Linked DNA regions of Actinokineospora baliensis. The protein of the gene in region 1 interacts with the protein of each later gene in a pairwise test. Links are inferred from orthologs where the notes say so. Each region holds a gene or a part of one and is shown in the gene's direction. Other genes may lie near its edges. The genes, in order: JOD54_RS08015 and JOD54_RS08965.

The links.
Region 2: the proteins of JOD54_RS08015 (region 1) and JOD54_RS08965 interact in binary tests that used the Escherichia coli proteins (3 or more experiments, as listed by UniProt). The link is inferred for Actinokineospora baliensis from one-to-one orthologs.

Annotation. Positions count from the first base shown.
Region 1 is NZ_JAFBCK010000001.1:1,683,071-1,693,189, forward strand. The notes cover bases 3,426-6,424. They hold JOD54_RS08015 (aspartate-semialdehyde dehydrogenase), read left to right. Parts: upstream 3,426-4,392; coding sequence 4,393-5,457; downstream 5,458-6,424. Other genes in these bases: JOD54_RS08010 (aspartate kinase), read left to right, coding at 3,426-4,393; JOD54_RS08020 (MFS transporter), read right to left, coding at 5,506-6,424. In the rest of the region: leuA (2-isopropylmalate synthase), read right to left, coding at 1-307; JOD54_RS07990 (hypothetical protein), read left to right, coding at 547-843; JOD54_RS07995 (hypothetical protein), read left to right, coding at 849-1,190; JOD54_RS08000 (nitroreductase family protein), read right to left, coding at 1,150-1,731; JOD54_RS08005 (putative hexosyltransferase), read right to left, coding at 1,721-2,941; more of JOD54_RS08010, read left to right, coding at 3,128-3,425; more of JOD54_RS08020, read right to left, coding at 6,425-6,681; JOD54_RS08025 (catalase), read left to right, coding at 6,795-8,243; JOD54_RS08030 (hypothetical protein), read left to right, coding at 8,544-9,221; JOD54_RS08035 (hypothetical protein), read right to left, coding at 9,387-10,061.
Region 2 is NZ_JAFBCK010000001.1:1,889,712-1,899,809, reverse strand. Bases 7,007-9,984 are described here. They hold JOD54_RS08965 (peptide deformylase), read left to right. Parts: upstream 7,007-8,199; coding sequence 8,200-8,769; downstream 8,770-9,984. Other genes in these bases: JOD54_RS08955 (hypothetical protein), read left to right, coding at 9,500-9,984; JOD54_RS08960 (LysE family translocator), read left to right, coding at 8,813-9,415; JOD54_RS08970 (DUF3263 domain-containing protein), read right to left, coding at 7,744-8,058; JOD54_RS08975 (LytR C-terminal domain-containing protein), read right to left, coding at 7,118-7,747. Also shown: JOD54_RS09000 (protein kinase domain-containing protein), read right to left, coding at 1-193; molybdopterin molybdotransferase MoeA, read left to right, coding at 294-1,508; JOD54_RS08990 (phosphatidylserine decarboxylase), read left to right, coding at 1,764-2,477; pssA (CDP-diacylglycerol--serine O-phosphatidyltransferase), read left to right, coding at 2,481-3,452; JOD54_RS08980 (AAA family ATPase), read left to right, coding at 4,117-6,342; more of JOD54_RS08955, read left to right, coding at 9,985-10,098. UniProt on the Escherichia coli protein: Removes the formyl group from the N-terminal Met of newly synthesized proteins. Requires at least a dipeptide for an efficient rate of reaction. N-terminal L-methionine is a prerequisite for activity but the enzyme has broad specificity at other positions.

The DNA of each region.
Region 1 (10,119 bases):
TGTAGCCCATGCGCACCAGCAGGTCGAACATGCGGCGCTTGCGGGCGGGGGACATCGGGTCGATCAGGGCCTGGTTGCCGTCGCGCAGGTCGACCGCGCACCACAGCGGGGCCTGGGTGATCCGCTTGGTCGGCCAGGTGCGGTCCGGCAGGTCGACCGGCTCCACCACCTCGTGGAAGGGGCGGTACCGGTGCACCGGCATCGCCGAGCCGCGCTGCGCGTTCCAGGCGGGTTGACCGTCGGGCGCCGGGCGGGTGGGGGTGCGCAGGCGGCTGGGACCGGTCGATATGGCGTCGGGGGTGCTCATCGCTAGGGGTTCTCTCCGGTTTCGACGGTGGCGACCGGCGGCAACGCCGAAACCCGCGACGGGGAGCCGGTCTGGTCAGACCCCGTCGCGGCGGAGAAGCAGGAGGAGAGCGCGAGCCACGCCGCCAGCCTAACCACAAGCCGGTGGCGATGTGGAATCCACGGTCCACATCGTGGGCGCGCCGGTGTTGGGCCGTTCGGAGTAGTTACGGTTGTCCAGGTCAGGGGCACTTTCCAGGCATGGCAACTCGTAGATGGCACGGCACCAGCACCCGCGGGTCCGCTGCCCGGATCATCACCGGTATCGGCGCTCTCTTCGCGATCATCGAGATCGTCTACATCCTGTTGGTCGTGCTCGGGGCGAACACCGCGAACGCGTTCGTCCGCTTCATCGCCTCCATCGCCGAACCCCTGGCGCTGTTCTTCCCCGGACTGTTCCCCATCGACAACTACACCGCCGCGGTTGTCGTCAACTACGGCCTCGCCGCGGTGTTCTGGCTCGTGGTGACCGGGCTCATCGCCCGGCTGCTCCGCTGACCGCGGTGACCGGCCAGGACACCCGGCGGCGTGGGCGAAACCGGCCCGCCGCCGTCGGGGTCCTGGCTGGCGTGGTGCGCTGGGTGGGGCTCGTCGCCGCGGCTGTCCTGGTCGCGCACGTGGTGCTGGTCATGGCGGACCTGAGTCGCGCCAACATGATCACCGCCGAGGTGCGCCTGCTGTCCGGGGTGCTGGCACTGCCCTTCAAGAACCTGTTCACCCTGGAGGACGTCAAGCTCGCCGTCCTCATCAACTACGGCATCGCGACCGCGTGCTGGCTGGCGGTGTCCTCTGTGGTCGCCAGGGTCATTCGTCGGTGGGGAACGGCTCGCCCCACTTCCCGGTGAACGCCGTCTCCGTGACCGGGATCCGTTGCCTGGGCGCGGTTTCGCGGGCCCGCTTCGCCTCAGGCAACAGGTGCGGTGACCCCAGCTTCCCGACCGCGATGGCGGTAAGAGGCCGAACCGAGTCCGGTAGCCCGAACTCCGCTGACACCCCTGCCGTGTCGAAACCGGACATCTGGTGCGCGACGAGCCCTTCGGCAACCGCCTGCAGAACCAGGTTCTGGGCCGCCAAACCCACCCCGTACTCGGCGTAAGGCACCTCGCCCTTGTCGTTAGCCGTCACCGCGCAGGCCACTAGGAGCGCACCGGCGCTACTAGCCCAAGCCTGGTTACCCGGCACCAAAAGCGCGAGGATCCGGTCGAACGTATCCGTGCCGCGAGGTCCAACCAGGAATCGGGCTGGCTGGGTGTTGCCGTAAGAGGGAGCCCAACGAGCGGCCTCCACGAGCCGCTGAAGTGCCTCTTGCGACACCACGCCATCCGGGTCGAGAGCGCGGGGGCTCCACCTGTCCCGGATCAGCGGGTGCAACTCGTCAAATCGCATAGCCCCACGCTGTCACAGCGTAGGCACCGAACCACGAGCCGGTCACCACGAACGCCGCCACCGACAGCACCATCGTGGACGTTCGCCGCTTCGCCAGGGCCAGCGCGATCGGCACCAGCAGCGCGATCGCGGGCACCATCAGCCGGACCTTGGAGTTCATCAGGCCGTTGGAGCACAGGTCCATCACCAGCACGCCCGCGGTGTAGACCAGCAGCGGCCACTCGACCCGCCGCCGGACCGCGATCGCGAACAGCGCCAGCGCCGCCACGACCATCCCGACGGTGGCCACCTCCAGCACCGACCGGCCGTCGGCGAGCACGTCGAAGCTGAACTTCACCGTCGCGGCGCCCCCGTCGAAACCGGAGTCCCAGCCGCGCTCCTGCAGGGCGAACCAGCCGTTCCACTCCCCGGTCCTGGTCCCCACCCACGCCAGGTACAGCACCAGGCCGAACGGGGCGATCGCCGCACCCACCCACGGCCGCCACCCGTCGCGCCGCCCGATGATCGCCACCAGCGCGGCCAACCCGACGGCCAGCACCAGCGCCGCCGCCGTCGGCCGGACCAGACCCGCCACCGCGCACGCCAGCCCCGCGGCCAGCCACTGCCGCCGCAGCACGAACACCAGCGCCCACACCGCGAGCGCGCAGAACATCGACTCCGAGTAGGCCATCGACAGCACGATCGACATCGGCGACCCGGCGAACAGCGCCACCAGCACCAGGCCGACCGTGCGCGACCCGCCCCGGATGATCGTCCCCAGCGTGGTCAGCCCGTAGGCGCACAGCACGCCGAACGCGATCGTCACCGCCAACGCCGAGGGCACCAGCCGGAACCCCAGGTCGTGCACCCAGCCGACCAGCGTCGGGTACCCGGGGAAGAAGGCCAGCGGGGTCTCCGCGCTGCGCCTGCCGAACGCGTCCACCAGGTTCGACGGCACCCCGGAGTACCCGTTGGCCGCGATCGAGAGGAACCACTGCCCGTCCCACGAGCGCAGTGCGTCGCTGGCCGACGAGCCGTTGCGCCCGGCCATCCAGCTCAGCGCGAGCAGGCCGACCTCGCGCACCCCGAGGAACACCAGGGCTGGGGCGAGCAGCCGCAGCAGGCGCGGCGGGCTCAGCCACGAGCGCGGTCCACGACCGCGAGCCTCGACGGCTTCTGGCTGCTCCTCGGCGGCATCGACGGCCGCGCTGGTCACGTCCGTGGCGGACACCGGCGATCCTCCCCGACTCACTGGCTCGGCGTGCCAACCCTAGCCGCACCGGCCGCGCAGTGGCGGGGGCCACATGAGCCCCGGAAACCGCGTGATGGCGCAGGTAGGCTCACCCGACAGACGCAAGTGCGCGGCGCCTCGCCCCTCGAGGGACCCGCGCACTCGGCATGAGGAGGTTGCACGCAAGTGGCGCTCGTCGTCCAGAAGTACGGCGGATCCTCGCTCGAGACCGCCGACCGGATCAAACGCGTCGCCGAGCGCATCGTCGCGACGCGCAAGGCGGGGAACGACGTCGTGGTGGTCTGTTCCGCGATGGGGGACACGACCGACGAGCTGCTCGACCTCGCCAAACAGGTCAACCCGGTGCCGCCGGGGCGCGAGATGGACATGCTGCTCACCGCGGGTGAGCGCATCTCCAACTCCCTGGTGGCGATGGCGATCAGCGCGCTCGGCGCCGAGGCGCGGTCGTTCTCCGGCTCCCAGGCGGGCGTGATCACCACCTCGACGCACGGCAAGGCCCGCATCATCGACGTCACCCCCAGCCGGGTGCGCGAGGCGCTGGACAAGGGCCACATCGTGCTGGTGGCCGGGTTCCAGGGCGTCAGCCAGGACACCAAGGACATCACCACGCTCGGCCGCGGCGGCTCGGACACCACCGCGGTCGCGCTGGCCGCCGCGCTCAACGCCGACGTCTGCGAGATCTACACCGACGTGGACGGCGTGTACTCGGCCGACCCGAGGATCGTCCCGGACGCCAAGAAGCTCGACCGGGTCACCTACGAGGAGATGCTCGAGATGGCCGCCAGCGGGGCCAAGGTGCTCATGCTGCGCTGCGTCGAGTACGCCCGCCGCTACGGCGTGCCCATCCACGTCCGATCGTCGTACAGCACCAAGCCGGGGACGGTCGTCTCCGGGTCAATGGAGGACTTGCCCGTGGAACAGGCGATGATCACCGGCGTCGCGCACGACCGGTCCGAGGCGAAGGTCACCGTGGTCGGCGTGCCCGACACCGCGGGCGTGGCCGCGCGGATCTTCCGCACGGTCGCCGACACCGAGATCGACATCGACATGGTGCTGCAGAACGTGTCGAGCACGGTGTCCGGCAAGACCGACATCACCTTCACCCTGTCCAAGAGCAACGGCCCGGTCGCGGTCGCGGCGCTGGAGAAGATCCGCGAGGAGCTCGGCTTCACCCAGGTGCTCTACGACGACCACGTCGGCAAGGTGTCGCTGGTCGGTGCGGGCATGCGCAGCCACCCCGGGGTCACCGCCACCTTCTGCGAGGCGCTGGCCAAGGTCGGGGTCAACATCGAGATCATCAACACCTCGGAGATCCGCATCTCCGTGCTCATCCGCGACACCCAGCTGGATGAGGCGGTCCGGGCGATCCACGAGGCCTTCGAACTGGGCGGCGACGAGGCCGCCGTCGTCTACGCGGGGAGTGGTCGCTGATGGCCGGACCTGTTCTCGCCCTGGTCGGCGCCACCGGCGCCGTGGGCACCGTGATGATCGACATCCTCAACGGCAGGGACTCCTGGCCGTGGGGCGAGGTGCGGCTGATCGCCTCGCCGCGCTCGGCGGGCAAGAAGATCACCGTGCGCGGCGAGGAGCTGACCGTGCTCGCGCTGGCGCCCGAGGTGTTCGACGGCGTCGACGTGGCCATGTTCGACGTGCCCGACGAGGTGTCCGCGCAGTGGGCGCCGATCGCCGCCGAGCGCGGCGCGGTCGCGGTCGACAACTCCGGCGCGTTCCGGATGGACGACGACGTGCCGCTGGTGGTGCCGGAGGTCAACAACGACAAGGTGGCCGCGCGGCCGAGGGGGATCATCGCCAACCCCAACTGCACGACCCTGTCGATGATGGCCTCGCTCGGCGCGCTGCACCGCGAGTTCGAGCTCAAGGAACTGGTCGTCGCCTCGTACCAGGCCGCGTCCGGCGCGGGCCAGGACGGCATCGACCGGCTCTACGCCGAGTACGCCGCCGTCGCGGGCAAGGAGGTCGGCAACCGCGTCGGCGACGTCCGCGAGGCGCTCGCCGCGGCGGGACTGTCGCAGGAGGACTCGCCGTTCCCGGCGCCGCTGGCGCTCAACGTCGTGCCGTGGGCGGGCTCGCTCAAGGCCGACGGGTGGGCCAGCGAGGAGCTCAAGGTCCGCAACGAGGCCCGCAAGATCCTCGGCATCCCGGACCTGAAGGTGTCGGCGACCTGCGTGCGGGTCCCGGTGGTCACGACCCACTCGCTGGCCGTGCACGCCACCTTCGCCCGGCCGGTCACCGTGGCCCAGGCCCACGAGATCTTCGCCGCGCAGCCGTCCATCGTGCTGGTCGACGACCCGGCGGCCGGGCAGTTCCCGACGCCCGCCGACGTCGTGGGCGGTGACCCGACCTACGTCGGCCGGGTCCGCCAGGCGCTGGACTTCCCGAACGCGCTGGACTTCTTCGTGTGCGGGGACAACCTGCGCAAGGGTGCTGCGCTGAACACCTACGAGATCGCCGAGACCATCGCGGCCGGACTCTAATCCGAAGATTCAGGGGCGGTCCCTCGTGGGACCGCCCCTGAGCCGTCTCTAGGCCGGGACCGGTTCCTTGACCGACCGCCCGGCGCCGAGCAGCCAGGCCACACCCGCGATCGCCACGCCACCCATGCCCGCCACCGCGAAGCCCCACGCGGGGGAGGTGTGGTCGACGACGAACCCGATGCTCGGCGCGCCGATCGAAGCCCCCAGGGTGAACGCCGAGCTCTGCAGCCCGGTCGCCGCGCCGCGCATCGACACCGGCGCCAGCTTCGCGACCTCCTCACCCGTGGTCGCCACCGTCGGCGCGCAGAGGGCGCTGCTGGGCACCAGGGCGATCGCGAGCAGCCACCACTCGCCGACGAAGAACGCGGCCGGGATGGTGAGCAGCCCGAGCAGCCCCATCAGCACGACCTGCGGCAGCGACCGCCGCACCGCGCCGTGCACCAGTCCGCCCGCCGCCGAGGCGGTGCAGATGACGATGACCAGCAGGCCGGTCCAGTCCAGCTCCCCGTTCGCCCGCAGCGCCGCGACCATGGTCACGTCCACGCCCGCCAGGATGAACACCGCGCCGCCGCCGACGGCCAGCACACCGATGAACTTGGGCGTCAGCCACTCGCGGCGCGGTAGCCGGGCCTTGTCCTGCTTCTCGTGGTCGGCGCGCACCCTCGGGTTGAACACGGCGATGAGCACGCCGACGACCACGACCGCGCAGCCGAGGCCGGTGGTGGCCGCCTGCGGGGAGAGCTGGGTGGCCAGCAGCACCGCGAGCGCGGGGCCGACCATGTAGCTCAGCTCCACCGAGATCGAGTCCATCGAGAACGCCGTGCGGCGCAGCTCCTCCGGCACCATCGCGGCGATGGCCTGCCTGGCGATCGACATGGTCGGCAGTGCGAGCAGGCCGAAGAAGAACGCTGTCCCCAGCAGCACCGGGTAGGACATGAACCGGGCGGTCAGCCAGAACGCGCCCTCGCACGCGGTGGCCAGCAGGATCATCGGCCGCAGCCCGATCCGGTCCACGACGTGGCCCATCAGCGGCGCGCCCACCGCGACCCCGATCGTGCCGACGCCGCCGACCAGGCCCGCCGCGCCGTAGCTGCCGCTGAGCCCGACCGCGACGAGCAGGGTGAGCACCATCGAGGTGGCGGCGAGCGGGATCCGGGCGAAGAACATCAACACCATCAGCGCGCGAACGCCGGGCAGGCCGAGCATCCGGCGGAACTGCTGCATGCCCCGATGCCACCGCAGTCCACCCGGCGGGTCAACCGATTAACCACTACCGTGGCTTTTCTGGACTGACTCCAGATTCGGCGGTGCCACCACCACAGCACGCGGAGGCGACCATGAGCTCGACCCGGCCCACCACCAACAACGCGGGTATCCCCGTCGGCAGCGACAACGACTCGCTGACCCTCGGCGCCAACGGTCCGATCCTGCTGCAGGACAACTACTTGATCGAGAAGAACGCGCAGTTCAACCGCGAGCGCGTCCCCGAACGGGTGGTGCACGCCAAGGGCGGCGGCGCTTTCGGCTTCCTCGAGGTGACCGAGGACGTCAGCCAGTTCACCAAGGCCGCGGTGTTCCAGCCGGGCACCCGCACCGAGAGCGTGATCCGCTTCTCCTCGGTCGCGGGCGAGCACGGCTCACCGGACACATGGCGCGACCCGCGCGGGTTCGCCGTGAAGCTCTACACCAGCGAGGGCAACTACGACCTGGTCGGCAACAACACCCCGGTGTTCTTCATCCGCGACCCGATCAAGTTCCCCGACTTCATCCGCTCCCAGAAGCGCCGCGCCGACAACAACCTGCGCGACCACGACATGCAATGGGACTTCTGGACGCTGCGCCCCGAGTCCGCGCACCAGGTGACCTGGCTGATGGGCGACCGCGGCATCCCGTCGAACTGGCGGGAGATGAACGGCTACGGCTCGCACACCTACCTGTGGGAGAACGCGGGCGGTCAGCGGTTCTGGGTCAAGTACCACTTCAAGACCGACCAGGGCATCGGCTACCTCGCCCAAGCCGACGCCGACCGGATCGCGGGGGAGGACGCCGACCACTACATCCGCGACCTCTTCGGCGCGATCAAGGCGGGCAACCACCCGAGCTGGACCCTCTACGTCCAGGTCATGCCCTACACCGACGCCGCGGACTACCGGTTCAACCCGTTCGACCTGACCAAGGTGTGGTCGCACGGCGACTACCCGCTGATCAAGGTCGGCCGGTACGTGCTCGACCGCAACCCGGAGAACTACTTCGCCCAGGTCGAGCAGGCCGCCTTCGAGCCGTCGAACCTCGTGCCGGGCATCGGGCCGTCGCCGGACAAGATGCTGCAAGGTCGGCTCTTCGCGTACCCGGACGCGCACCGCTACCGCATCGGCACGAACTACAGCCAGCTCCCGGTCAACGCCGCCAAGGCGCCGGTGAACAGCTACGCCAAGGACGGCGCCATGCGCTACGCCAACCCGAGCGACCCCGTGTACGCGCCGAACTCTTACGGCGGCCCCCACGCGGACGCCTCTTACGCGGGGGAGACCGTGGCGAACTACGGCATCGAGGACGAGGTCATCCGCTCGGCCTACCGGCTGCACAGCGAAGACGACGACTGGGGGCAGCCGGGCACCCTCGTCCGCTCTGTCATGGACGACGCGCAGCGCGATCGGCTCGCCGCGAACATCATCGGGCACGCGTCCGAGGACGTGAGCGCCCCTGTGCTGCGGCGCGTGGTCGAGTACTGGCGAAACGTCGACAAGACCATCGGCGACAAGGTGGCTGACGGGTTGGCGGAGTAAGCACCTCGTGGAACCGCGACCCCGCCCCGTCACCCGACCGGTCGGGGTCGCGGTCAATCGCCCCCGAATGTGCGACGGCCGCTCCGCTGTCGGGGCACGCGGTGGGCGGTCCCGAGAGAAGTAATGATCATTTTCACGTTCGGTGACGATCGCTCACCCTTCGGTCACTGCCGTCGAATGCAAACCGCTAACGCTCCGATTGATCGGCGATTGCCCGTTCGGGCAGAAATGGTTTTCTCCGCCATTCCCCGGTACTGAGTTGGTTGTCCACACCATGGACAACCGACAAGGAGAAACTCGATGAACAAGATCGCTCGTTTCGTCGCCGTGGTTGCCACGGGAAGTGTTCTCGCCCTCGGTAGTGCCGGAATGGCACAGGCTGACACAGCCACCATCTCCTCGGCGTCCGTCGAGCGGATCATGACGGCTGACAACGCGCTGCAGACGGCCGTCGCCAACGAGGACCTCGCAGGTGTCCAGACAGCCTTCGCCGACCTGCGCTCTTCCCTGGCCCAATCCGGGGACGAGACAGCGCTCAAGTTGGATGCGGCCTTGGGCGAGTTGCAGCGCATCCTTCCCGGCCTGCCGGTCCCCGGCTTGCCGATTCCCGACCTCGGCGGCCTCACCGGCGGTCTGCCGGTGGGCAACCTGCCCGGCCTCAGCGGCCTGCAGGGCCTGATCAACACCGTCACCAACCTGCTGACCTCCCTGCTGGGCGGCCTGCCGACCGGTGGTCTGCCGGTTGGTCTGCCCTCCACCGGTGGCCTGACCGGCGGTCTGCCGGGCCTCGGCGCGCTGACCGGTCTGCTCGGCGGTCTCCCGCTCGTGGGTGGCCTGACCGGCGGTCTGACCGGCGGCCTGCCGGGCACCTCCGCGGCGACCGGCCTGCTCGGTGGCCTCACCAGCTCGATCCCGGGCGCCAGCCTGCTGACCGGCCTGCTCGGTGGCCTGCCGCTCGTGGGTGGCCTGCTCGGGTAACCGAGCGCCAGTGGTAACCGCAGTACCTGGTGTGTGCCGATAGTGGCGCACGAGAGCCGGTAATCCGATCCGCCTCCGGGTCGGATTACCGGCCTCTTTATTTCACGCCGCAAGAAATGCCCCGCCCGCTGGCAACGGCGGTGAATTCGTGCATTCAGGGGTGCATCAAGAGGCGGTGGAATGCCAGTGCGCGGTGTACGCGGCGGCCTCCGCGGCCAACCACGCGTCGAGGTTGTCCAGATTCGTGCCGCGCGAAAGCCGGTACTCCCTCGCCCGGCGCACGTCGACCACCAGCGGCTCGGCGCCCGGCAGCAGGTCGGCCGCGCACACCGCCAGCAGCCGCAGCGCGGCGTTCGCGCCGTCGCGCGTCAGCGGCGCCTCCTTCAGGTGGAACAGCACGACCTGAAGCCCCCCGGAGCGGCCGCGCACGGCCAGGTGCGGCGCGACCGTCAACTCCAGCCCGTCCACCCGCAGGATCGTCGCCCCGCAGTCGACCGCGGTCAGCTTCGCCTTGCGCCACCACGCGAGGAACCCCGCCGCGACCTCCTCGTACGCCCTCGGCTGCCCGCTCACCCCGGCCGTTTCAGCCTCGGCCACCACATCGGCGAGCACCGCCGCCGGGTCCTCGGCCCGCGCCGCCACGTCGATGGCGGCGAGGATCGCCTGGTAGAAGATCCGCCCGTAGTGGTCGGGCACGCCCTCCCGCTCGTGCGCCGACACCACGATCTCGGTGCGCCTGGCCCGCCCGCCAGCCGCGTACTCGGCGAACGCCGTCGCGCTCGTCACCACCGCGCCTGCCCGCCGCGCCACGTCTGCCCCTGCTCCCGCCGTCGTGCCCATAGGCCCCTCCCTCGGGTCGGTGTCGATCTCCAGTCTACCGCCGGGGTATGACACAAAC
Region 2 (10,098 bases), 200 kb from region 1 along the record:
TGTTGCGCGCCTCGTCCACGAACCGCTCGCGGAACTCGGGGTCCTCGGTGAGGTGCTCGGCGATGACTTTGAGGGCCACCTTGCGACCCAAGCGGATGTCGGTCGCCCGGTACATAACGCTCATGCCGCCCTTACCGAGCACACCGTCGATGCGGTAGTGCCCGAGGCGACGCCCGGTGAGGTCTTCCGACACGCAGGCGAGCCTAACGTCCGCGTTGTGTCGGCCGCGTCGGGTTCGACCAATGGCGCGTCCGGTTGGACCAATGGCCGGGCGAGATTGACAAGATTGACGGGTGAACACGGCCAAGCGCGCGTTGACCCCGCAGGAGTACCGGCTCGAAGTGGAGGCGTTGGTACCGCCGATGCCCGTAGTGCGGCTCCCCCTGGCGCGGTGCAGGGGGCTGGTCTTGGCCGAGGACGTCGTGGCGGGCGTGTCCCTGCCGCCGTTCGACAACTCCGCGATGGACGGGTACGCCGTGCGGGCGTCCGATGTGGTCGGTGCGTCCGCCGAGAACCCCGTACGGCTACCGGTCGCCGATGACATCCCGGCGGGGCGGACCGACGTTCGTCCGCTCGAGCCCGGCACAACCCAGCGGATCATGACCGGCGCGCCGCTGCCCGAGGGTGCCGACGCGATCATCCAAGTGGAGTTGACCGACGGCGGAGTGGACACCGTGCGGATTGATGCGTCTGTGCCGCCACGGACACATGTGCGGTTCACGGGAGAAGACGTGATCGCCGGGGACGTCGTACTACGGGCCGGGACGGTCCTACACCCGCCGCAACTGGGCCTGGCCGCCGCTGTTGGAGTAGGCGAGCTTCCAGTGCGTAGGCGGCCGCGCGTTCTTGTGCTTTCCACCGGATCAGAACTGGTCGCTCCTGGCGAGCCATTGGCGCCTGGGCAGATCTATGAGTCGAACAGCGTGCTCTTGGCCGCAGCCGTGGAAGAGATCGGCGGCGAAGCCACTGTGCTGCGGTTCGTGCCCGACGACGTGGACGAGTTCCGCGCGGTTGTCACCGAGCACGCGGCCACCGCGGACGTGCTGGTGACTTCGGGTGGGGTCAGCGCCGGTGCGTACGAGGTGGTCAAGGATGCCCTCACCGGTCACGGGGTCGAGTTCGTGCGGGTGGCCATGCAGCCCGGCGGACCACAGGGGCGCGGGGTGTTCGCAGGACTCCCGGTGCTGACACTGCCGGGCAACCCGGTCAGCGCCGCGCTGTCGTTCGAACTGTTCGTGCGCCCCGCCCTCTTGGCGGCCATGGGCCATAGCCAGACGCAACGACCCCGGGTGCGTGCGCGTGTCGCGGCGGCGTTGTCGTCACCGCCGACCCGGGTCCAGTACCGGCGCGGTCGCCACGACGCAGGTCAGGTCGAGGTGGTCCCGGTGGGTGGACCGGGCTCCCACCTGTTGGCCTCGTTCGCCGCGTCGAACTGCCTGATCGAGATCCCGGCGGGCGTCGCCCAGGTGTCCGCCGGGGACGAGGTCGACCTGGTCCTGCTCGACTGATGGCGCCAAGTAACCATATACTGACGCGAGCAAGTCAATTCCTCACCACCGGCCATTGATCCACATGGTGGCCGCCGGCTACACTGGACGGGTTCCAGGATGGGCGCCCGATGGCCGGGTATGTGCCGTCGGGGGGTGCATACCCAGCCATCGGGCGCCCCTGTCCGACCAGGTGGCGGCTCCCTCCCCGGGCTCGCGCCCGGCTGGCGTAGCGTGTGCGGAAATCCGGCCGAGACACGAGGACACCGCGACCAGATGACCGCTCACCAGCCCAAGAAGGCAGGCGCGCTCCAGCACGCCGTCGAGTTGACCAAGAGCATCATCCCGCCGGTGCACCCGGGCGGCCGCCCGTTCATCCTCGGCGCGCTCGGCACGACCCTGGCGGTGCGACTGGCGTCCAAGAAGGCGGGCGTTGGCGCCGCGGTGCTCACAGCGTGGCTGGCGTGGTTCTTCCGCGAGCCCAAGCGCGTCACCCCTAGGCGGCCCGGCATCGCCGTAGCGCCCGCCGACGGCACTGTCTCGCACATCATCGAGGCGGTCCCCCCGGCGGAGTTGGACCTGGGCGACGAGCCCATGCTGCGCGTCAGCGTGTTCTTGTCCGTGTTCGACGTGCACGTGCAGCGCGCGCCCGGGACCGGGCAGGTCGTCCGCGCCGTGCACAAGAAGGGCCAGTTCCTCTCGGCCGACCTCGACGAAGCCAGTGAGGTCAACGAGCGCAACAGCCTGCACCTGCGTACCGACGAAGGCCACGACCTCGCCGTAGTGCAGATCGCGGGTCTTATCGCGCGGCGCATCATCTGCCACGTGTCCGATGGCGACAAGGTCCTCGCAGGCACCACCTATGGGCTCATCCGCTTCGGTTCGCGCGTAGACCTCTATGTGCCCACCGGTAGCCGCGTTCTGGTGGAACCCGGCCAGCGGACCATCGGTGGGGAGACCGTGCTCGCCGAGCTGCCCTCGGCGGGCTGACCGATGGCCCCAACCGCGCCCGGTGTCCGGCTGCTGCCTAACGCGCTGACCGTCCTCGCCATGTGCGCGGGCCTGTCCGCCGTCCAGTTCACCCTCAACCGCCAGTACAGCGCCGCGATCGCCGCCATCGCGATCGCCGCCGTGCTCGACAGCCTCGACGGGCGCATCGCCCGGTTGCTCGACGCCACCAGCAAGATGGGCGCGGAGCTCGACTCGCTCGCGGACGCGATCTCGTTCGGGGTGGCACCCGCGCTGATGCTCTACATCTGGCGATTCAGCGGAGACCGCGTCGGCTGGGTGTTCGCCCTCATCTTCGCGGTCTGCATGGTGCTGCGGCTCGCGCGGTTCAACACGCTCCTAGAGGACACCGAACAACCGGTGTACACCAAGGAGTTCTTCGTCGGCGTCCCCGCACCCGCAGGCGGGCTGCTGGTCCTGCTGCCGCTGATCCTGACCAACGAGTTCGGCGACACGGGCCAATGGTGGCAGTCCAAGGCCGCGGTGATGGTGTGGGTGGTCGCGGTGGCCGCCCTGGCCATCAGCCGCCTCCCCACGCTGTCGGTCAAGACGGTCCGCGTGTCCCCGCGCGCGGTGGCCCCGCTACTGGTCCTCGTCGGACTCCTAGCCGCCGCCGTCATCACCTACCCGCTGGTGACCCTGTCCGTGGTGCTGGTCGTCTACCTGCTGCACATCCCCTACGCGGTCCGCCGCAAGCACTGGCTGGCGAACCACCCCGAAGCCTGGGACGTGCCCCCCAAGGAACGCCGAGCCATCCGCCGAGCGCACGGCTCGCGCCGCAGGCTGGGCCTACGCCCCCCACTACGCCGAGCAGCCGGAGCCGTCCTCCGCCCCATGCGCAACGGCGAGTGGCCGCGCATCTCCCTGCCCACCGACCCCCGCCCACCCAGCGCCCGAGGCCGGGCGTGGCGGCGCACAGGCCTACGCAAGAACAACCGCCCCGGCGAGCCCCGCTGACCTCGCCAGCAGTTCCCCGCCTACTCGGACCGCTCCCGCCCGGCCTCCGAGAGCGGCTGACCCAACGCTGCGGGCTCCCACCCATTCTCCCCGCGCCAACCGCCGCACCTGGCTGGCCGCCGCTGCTCGCCCATCCACAACCCGCTCACCCATCCACAGCCCCCGCCGAACCCCCTTGACAGCCCCAGTAATCGACTACGCTGGAAGCGGGCGGTCCCCCGTGGTGGGCGGGGTCTGTCGTCCGCCAGCATGGAGAACAACCGCCCACCGGCGTGAGGGACAGCCGCCCGCAGGCGTGACAACCGACCGGCGAGAACAAGCCCGCTGATCCCGGCGCTCCCCGCAGTTGGCTTTGTCCACAACCCGCTCGCCCATCCACAGCTCCCCCCGAACCCCCTTGACAGCGCGGAGAACCGACTACGCTGGAAGCGGGCGGCCCCCGAGGTGGGCGGGGTCTGTCGTCCGCCAGGGTGGGGGAACAGTGACCCGCCAGCGCGAGGGACAGCCGTCCTCTGGGGTGGGTCGCCGGTGGGGAGCGGGCGCGGATGTGGGAGCCGGGGTTGGCGGGGGCGGTCGCTCGGTGCGGTGAGTCGGTGCCGCAGGGGCGGGCGGCGCTGTGGACAACTTCCGCGGTGATCTTCGAAGAAGAACTACTCTTGGTCCTGTGGGAAATCAGATCACGCTGACCGCGCGGCTCACGCCGTCCGCGTTGGACACCCGCCGCGGTGTTGTTCGGCTGCACCCCGAGGTGTTCGACGCGCTCGGGTTGCGGCAGTGGGACGCCGTGCGGCTGACCGGGGCCAGGGTGAGCGCCGCGCTGGCCGCCGAGGGGGACCCGGGCGGGGCCGCCGGGGTGTTGCTGCTCGACGACGTCACCATGTCCAACCTTGGGGTCACCGAGGGCTCGGAGGTCGTGGTGGCGCCGGTCGAGGTGGCGGCGGCGCGCGCGGTCACGGTCTCCGGTTCCCGGCTGGCGGCGACGTCGCTGAGTCCGGAGACGGTGCGGCTGGCGCTGATCGGCAAGGTGCTCACCGTGGGCGATGCGGTGTCGCTGCTGCCGCAGGACTTGGCGCCGCCGCCGGGGGCCGACGTGCCTGCGGTGCGCGGCAAGCTGTCCCGTGCGATCGGGATGACCTGGACCAACGAGTTGCTGACGGTCACCTCGGTCGAGCCGCCCGGCGCTGTGACGGTGCACCCGTCCACTGTGGTCGGTTGGCGGGACGGGGTGCGCACGGGTGAGCGGGCGGCCGTCGCGGTCGGTGGGGGCGAGGTCGTCGTCGCGGTCGAGCGGCCGGTGGAGCCCGCGGCGGTGACGGCACCTCTGCCGGAACCGGTGCCGCTGGCGGACCTGGTCGGCGCGCAGGAGGCGGTTCGCACCCTCGGCGAGTGGCTTGAGCTGGCGTTCCTGCGGCCGGAGCTGCTGGAGCGGCTCGGCGCGGCGCCACGGCTCGGGGTGCTGGTGTGCGGCCCGGAGGGGGTCGGCAAGGCGAGCGTGGTGCGGGCGGTGGCGCAGTCGGTCGAGGCGCCGGTGGTGGAGCTGGCCGGGCCGACGATCGCCGTCCTGGAGGCGAACGCGGCGGCGGCCAGGGTCGGTGCCGCGGTCGAGGAGGTGCGGGCGCACTCGACCGCCGGTCGCGCCGCGGTCCTGATGATCAACGACGTCGACGCGCTGCTGCCCGCGACAGCACCGCCGCCGCTGTCGACGGTCGTGCTGGACACCCTGCGGTCCGCGATGGGCATCGCGCGGGTCGCGCTGGTGGCCACGACGGCGCACCCGGAGGCGGTCGACCCGCGGCTGCGCGGGGTCGAGCTGGTGGACCGGGAACTGCGGTTGCCGTCGCCGGACGCGAAGACCAGGGCGGAGTTGCTGCGCGTGCTCTACCGCGACCTGCCGGTCGAGTCCGGAGTGGACTTCACCGTGGTCGCCGAGCGCACGCCCGGGTTCGTCGCAGCCGACCTGGTCGCGCTGCGCCGGGAGTCGGCCATCCGCGCCGCGCTGCGCGAAGCCGGGACGATCAGCGCCGATGACCTGCTCGGCGCCCTGCAGTCGGTCCGCCCGACGTCGATCAGCACCACCTCGGTCCGCACCGGCGACATCCAGCTCGACGACGTCGGCGACATGGTGGCGACCAAGCAGGCGCTCACCGAGGCCGTGCTGTGGCCCCTGCGGTACCCCGATTCCTTCGCCAGGCTCGGGGTCGCGCCGCCGCGCGGTGTCCTGCTGTACGGGCCGCCGGGTGGGGGCAAGACGTTCCTCGTGCGGGCCCTGGCCGGGACCGGCCAGCTGAACGTCCTGTCGGTCAAGGGCGCCGAACTGATGGACAAGTGGGTCGGCGAGTCCGAACGCGCGGTCCGCGAACTGTTCCGCAAAGCCAGCGAAGCCGCCCCCGCCCTGGTCTTCCTCGACGAAATCGACGCCCTGGCCCCCCGCCGAGGCCAATCCTCAGACTCCGGCGTGGCCGATCGAGTAGTCGCCGCCCTCCTCACCGAACTCGACGGCGTAGAACCCCTCCGCGACGTGGTGGTCGTCGGCGCCACCAACCGCCCAGAACTGGTAGACCCCGCCCTCCTGCGCCCCGGCCGCCTAGAACGCCTCATCTACGTCCCCCCACCCGACGCGGAAGCCCGAGCAGCGATCCTGCGCGCGACCAGCAAAAACACCCCCCTCGCCGAAGACGTAGACCTAGACACCTACGCGACGACGCTGGAGGGCTACTCAGCCGCCGACTGCGCGGCACTGGTTCGCGAGGCAGCACTGACCGCGATGCGGGAGTCGCTGGAGGCAACGGTCGTCACCGCCAAGCACCTTGAGGCAGCACGAGAGAACGTGCGGCCTTCGCTGGATGCGCAGCAGTTGGCAGAGCTGGAGGCCTATGCGAACCGCACCTAGACCCAACCCCCGCCAGCCCACCGAGCCGGCCCACCCAGCCACCACGACCCGACCCCGCCAACCCAGCCCACCGAGCCGGTCCCGCCAACCCGCCCCACCGAGTCAGCCCCGCCAGCCCCACCACCGCTCCCAGGAAGCCGCCCACCCAATGCTCGATGGGGCGGACTTGGTTTGCGTGGGGGAGCGGTGCCCGTAGCGTTGTGCGCGGACAGGGCCATGCTTTTCGGCCCCAGCTTTGCGGTCCTGCCACGGGTGGCGCAGGGGCCCCGCGCAAACCAAGTTCGCCCCATCGAGCACACCGCACCACGACGGGACCGGGTCGCGACGCGACCCGATGCGCGTGGGTGAAGGCTCGATGGGGTCGTAGTCAGTCGGCTCGCCTTCGGCATTGCATCGGATCCTCGCCTCGGCTGCGCCATCGGCTGGATCCGCGACAAAGCGAAAGCTCGATGCGGTGGACCTGTTTTGCGCGGGGCCCCTGCACCGCCCGTGGCAGGACCGCAAAGCTGGGGCCGAAAAGCATGGCCCTGCAGCGCACAACGCTACGAACGCCGCCACCCCACACAAAACAGGTCCACCCCATCGAGCAGTTGGCACCAGCGACTTCCGGGAGCGGTGGCCGGCCTGGCGGGGCTGACTCAGCGGGCTGGGGTGGCACCAGCGACTTCCGAGTGTCCAGTGGCTGGGTTCGAGTGGTCGGAGTCGGGTGGTTGGGCTGGCGGGGCTGGCTCGGTGGGCTCGGGGAGCTGGGTTGGCGGGGGTGCTTCCGGGAGGGCTACTTCTCCTTGACGACCTTGTAGTCGTTGGTGACGATCAGGATCAGGCCGGGGGAAGCGTCCTTGATGCCGTCGAAGCGGGCTTCGACGCGGAAGCCGAACTGGTCGGCCAACTGGCGGGCGGCCGCTTCCTGGCTGGTTCCCGGTTCGAAGTAGACGGTCGTCGTGGGGATTTTGCCGCCGGAGTAGTTGCCGGTTTGGGCGATTTTCCAGCCTGCTGAGCCGATGTCCTCGGCGGCTCGGGCGGCGAGGCCTGCGACGGTGCTGTTGTTGTAGATCCGGAGGGGTTCGCTCGGGGCGTCCGCGGTGTTGCCCGGTTTGGTGGTGACCGGGGGCGCGGTGCTGACCGGCGGCGCGGAGGTCACCGGGGGTTGCGCCGTGGTGGTGGGCTGGGCGCTGGTCAACCCGGGGGTCGTGGGGCGCGGCGGGAGGCTGGTGAGGTCGCCGCTGGGTGGGGCGGGTTGGGTGGTGGTCACCGTTGTCTGGGGGGCCTGGGCCGAGGGGGGCGCTTCCTCACCGGTGTCGAAGAGGGTGATCACGCCGATCACGGCGGCCGCGGCGGCCACGGCCAGCAGGGTCAGGCCGACGACGCGGGCGGTGCGGGCCTGGCCGGTGGGGTCGGTGCTCATCGCGGGTCCATCCCCAGGCGTCGGGCCGCGCGGGCGCGGTGCCGGGTGGCCCGCATCCGGCGCAGGCGCTTGACCAGCATCGGGTCTGCCTCCAGGGCCTCGGTCTTCTCGATCAGCTCGTTGAGCACCTGGTAGTACCGGGTGCTGGAGAGCTCGAACAGCTCGCGGATCGCCTGGTCCTTGGCCCCCGCGTACTTCCACCACTGCCGCTCGAACGCCAGGATCGCGCGGTCGCGCTCACTGAGCCCCTGCGGACCAGCGGGTGCCCGCGACGTCGCCGGTTCCGGCGGGGGCAACTCAGCTGCGTCCATCTGGCTCCTCGCCTCACGGGTCGGCTCCGGCGGGGCGGCGCACGCCCACCACCCGCCGGTGGCCATTACACCACGTCACCGCCGGATGTGATCGTCACGTCCGCGGCGCGTCCGGCTCCCCACCTCTTCTACCCTTGCGCCATGACAGTTCACCCGATCCGCATCGTCGGCGACCCGGTACTGCACAACCCGACCAAGCCGGTCGAGCGGTTCGACGAGGAACTCTCGGCGCTGGTCGCGGACATGTACGACACCATGGCGGCGGCCAACGGGGTCGGGCTCGCGGCCAACCAGATCGGCGTCGACCAGCGGGTGTTCGTCTACGACTGCCCCGACGACGAAGGGGTGCGCCACCGCGGCGTCGTGGTGAACCCGGTGCTGACCACCTCGGAGATCCCCGAGGGCATGCCGGACCCGGACGACGACTACGAGGGCTGCCTCTCGGTGCCCGGCGAGACCTACCCCACCGGTCGGGCCAGCTGGGCGAAGGTCACCGGGCAGGACCTCGAGGGCGCGGCGATCGAGGTCGAGGGCACCGGGTTCTTCGCGCGCTGCCTGCAGCACGAGACCGATCACCTGGACGGGTACCTCTACCTGAACCGCCTCGTGGGCCGCAACCAGCGCGAGGCCAAGCGGATGCTCAAGGCCAACAAGTGGGGCGTGCCCGGCCTGTCCTGGGACCCGTCGGTGTCCGACGACCCGTTCGCCTGATATCCGGTCGCGACCGGGGCCGGGCTGAGCGCATCATCGCGCCATGACCTGGTCCGGCTTCCTCGCGTTCCTGTTGGCCTCCCTGATCCTCGCCATGGTCCCCGGCGTGGGTACGGCGATGCTGCTGCGGCAGTCGATCCGCGGTGGCCGCCGGGCCGCGCTGGCCACAGTCGCGGGCATGGAGGTCGGGGTCGCGGTGTGGGCGGTCGCGGCGGCACTGGGCCTGTCGGTTCTGCTGGTCGCCTCGGAGGTGGCCTACCAGGCGCTGCGGATCGGCGGCGTCGCCGTGCTGCTCTGGTTCGGCGTGAAAGCCCTGTTCGGCAAGCACAAGGACGTCGAGCCGGAGCCGCCGACCAGCGGTTCCGGGTTCCGCGCGGGTCTGGTCGTCAACGTGGCGAACCCGAAGCTGGCGGTGTTCGCGATCTCCTTCCTGCCGCAGTTCGTCGAACCCGGCGCGGGCAAGTGGGTGCTGGTCACCCTGGCCGGGCTCTGGGTCCTGGTCGACACGCTCTGGTACCTGCTGATCATCGCCCTGCTCACCAAGATCGTGGGCTGGCTGCGGCGGGCCACTGTGCGCACCCGGCTGGAGCGGGTCTCCGGTGCCGTGCTCATCGGCCTCGGCATCAAGCTGGCCGTGCAGTCCTGAACCGGCCGGGGCCGTGAGCTTGGGCACGGGGGAAGCCTTGTGAGCACCGCGCCGGGATCGGGGCGTGAGCACTAAGGTTCCCCCATGCCGCCGTACCCGCCTGGAGCCCGGCTTCTGGCCAGACCCGAGGCGGTCGAGCCGTGTCCGGCGTGTGCGGACCCCCTCGGCCGCGGCTACCCGACCTGTCCCACCTGCGCCGAGCGGGTCGACGCCTTCTGGAAGGCGGACTGGGCGGCGCTGGCGGCCGCGGCAGGTGACGAGCGGGAGCTCGCCGCGGCGGTGCTCGCCGCGCCGTTGGGCACGCACGCGTGGACCTGCACGGACTGGGCCATGCGGGTGTTCCCGTGCCCGGTGTGCCGCAGCGAGCTGGGGACCGGCCCGGCGTGCCCGCATTGCGTCAAGGCCGACCAGGCCAGGTGGGGCTGGGACCACGCGGCGCCCGCCGGGGCGATCACCGCCAACGAACACGCGCTGCGGCTGGCCGTCGCCGCCCTACGGGGGGCGGGGGAACGCCGCGACACCGTTCTCGCGTTCTGGCGGCTGTCACTGCCGTTCTTGCTGGTCGGCGCGGTCGCCACGCCGGTGCAGGTGGGCCGGATCCGGGTGCACCTGATCGCGGGCCGCGCCGACGAGCTGGCCGAGGCCCCCGATTTCGCGGCCATGGCCGCGCTCGCCGACCTGCC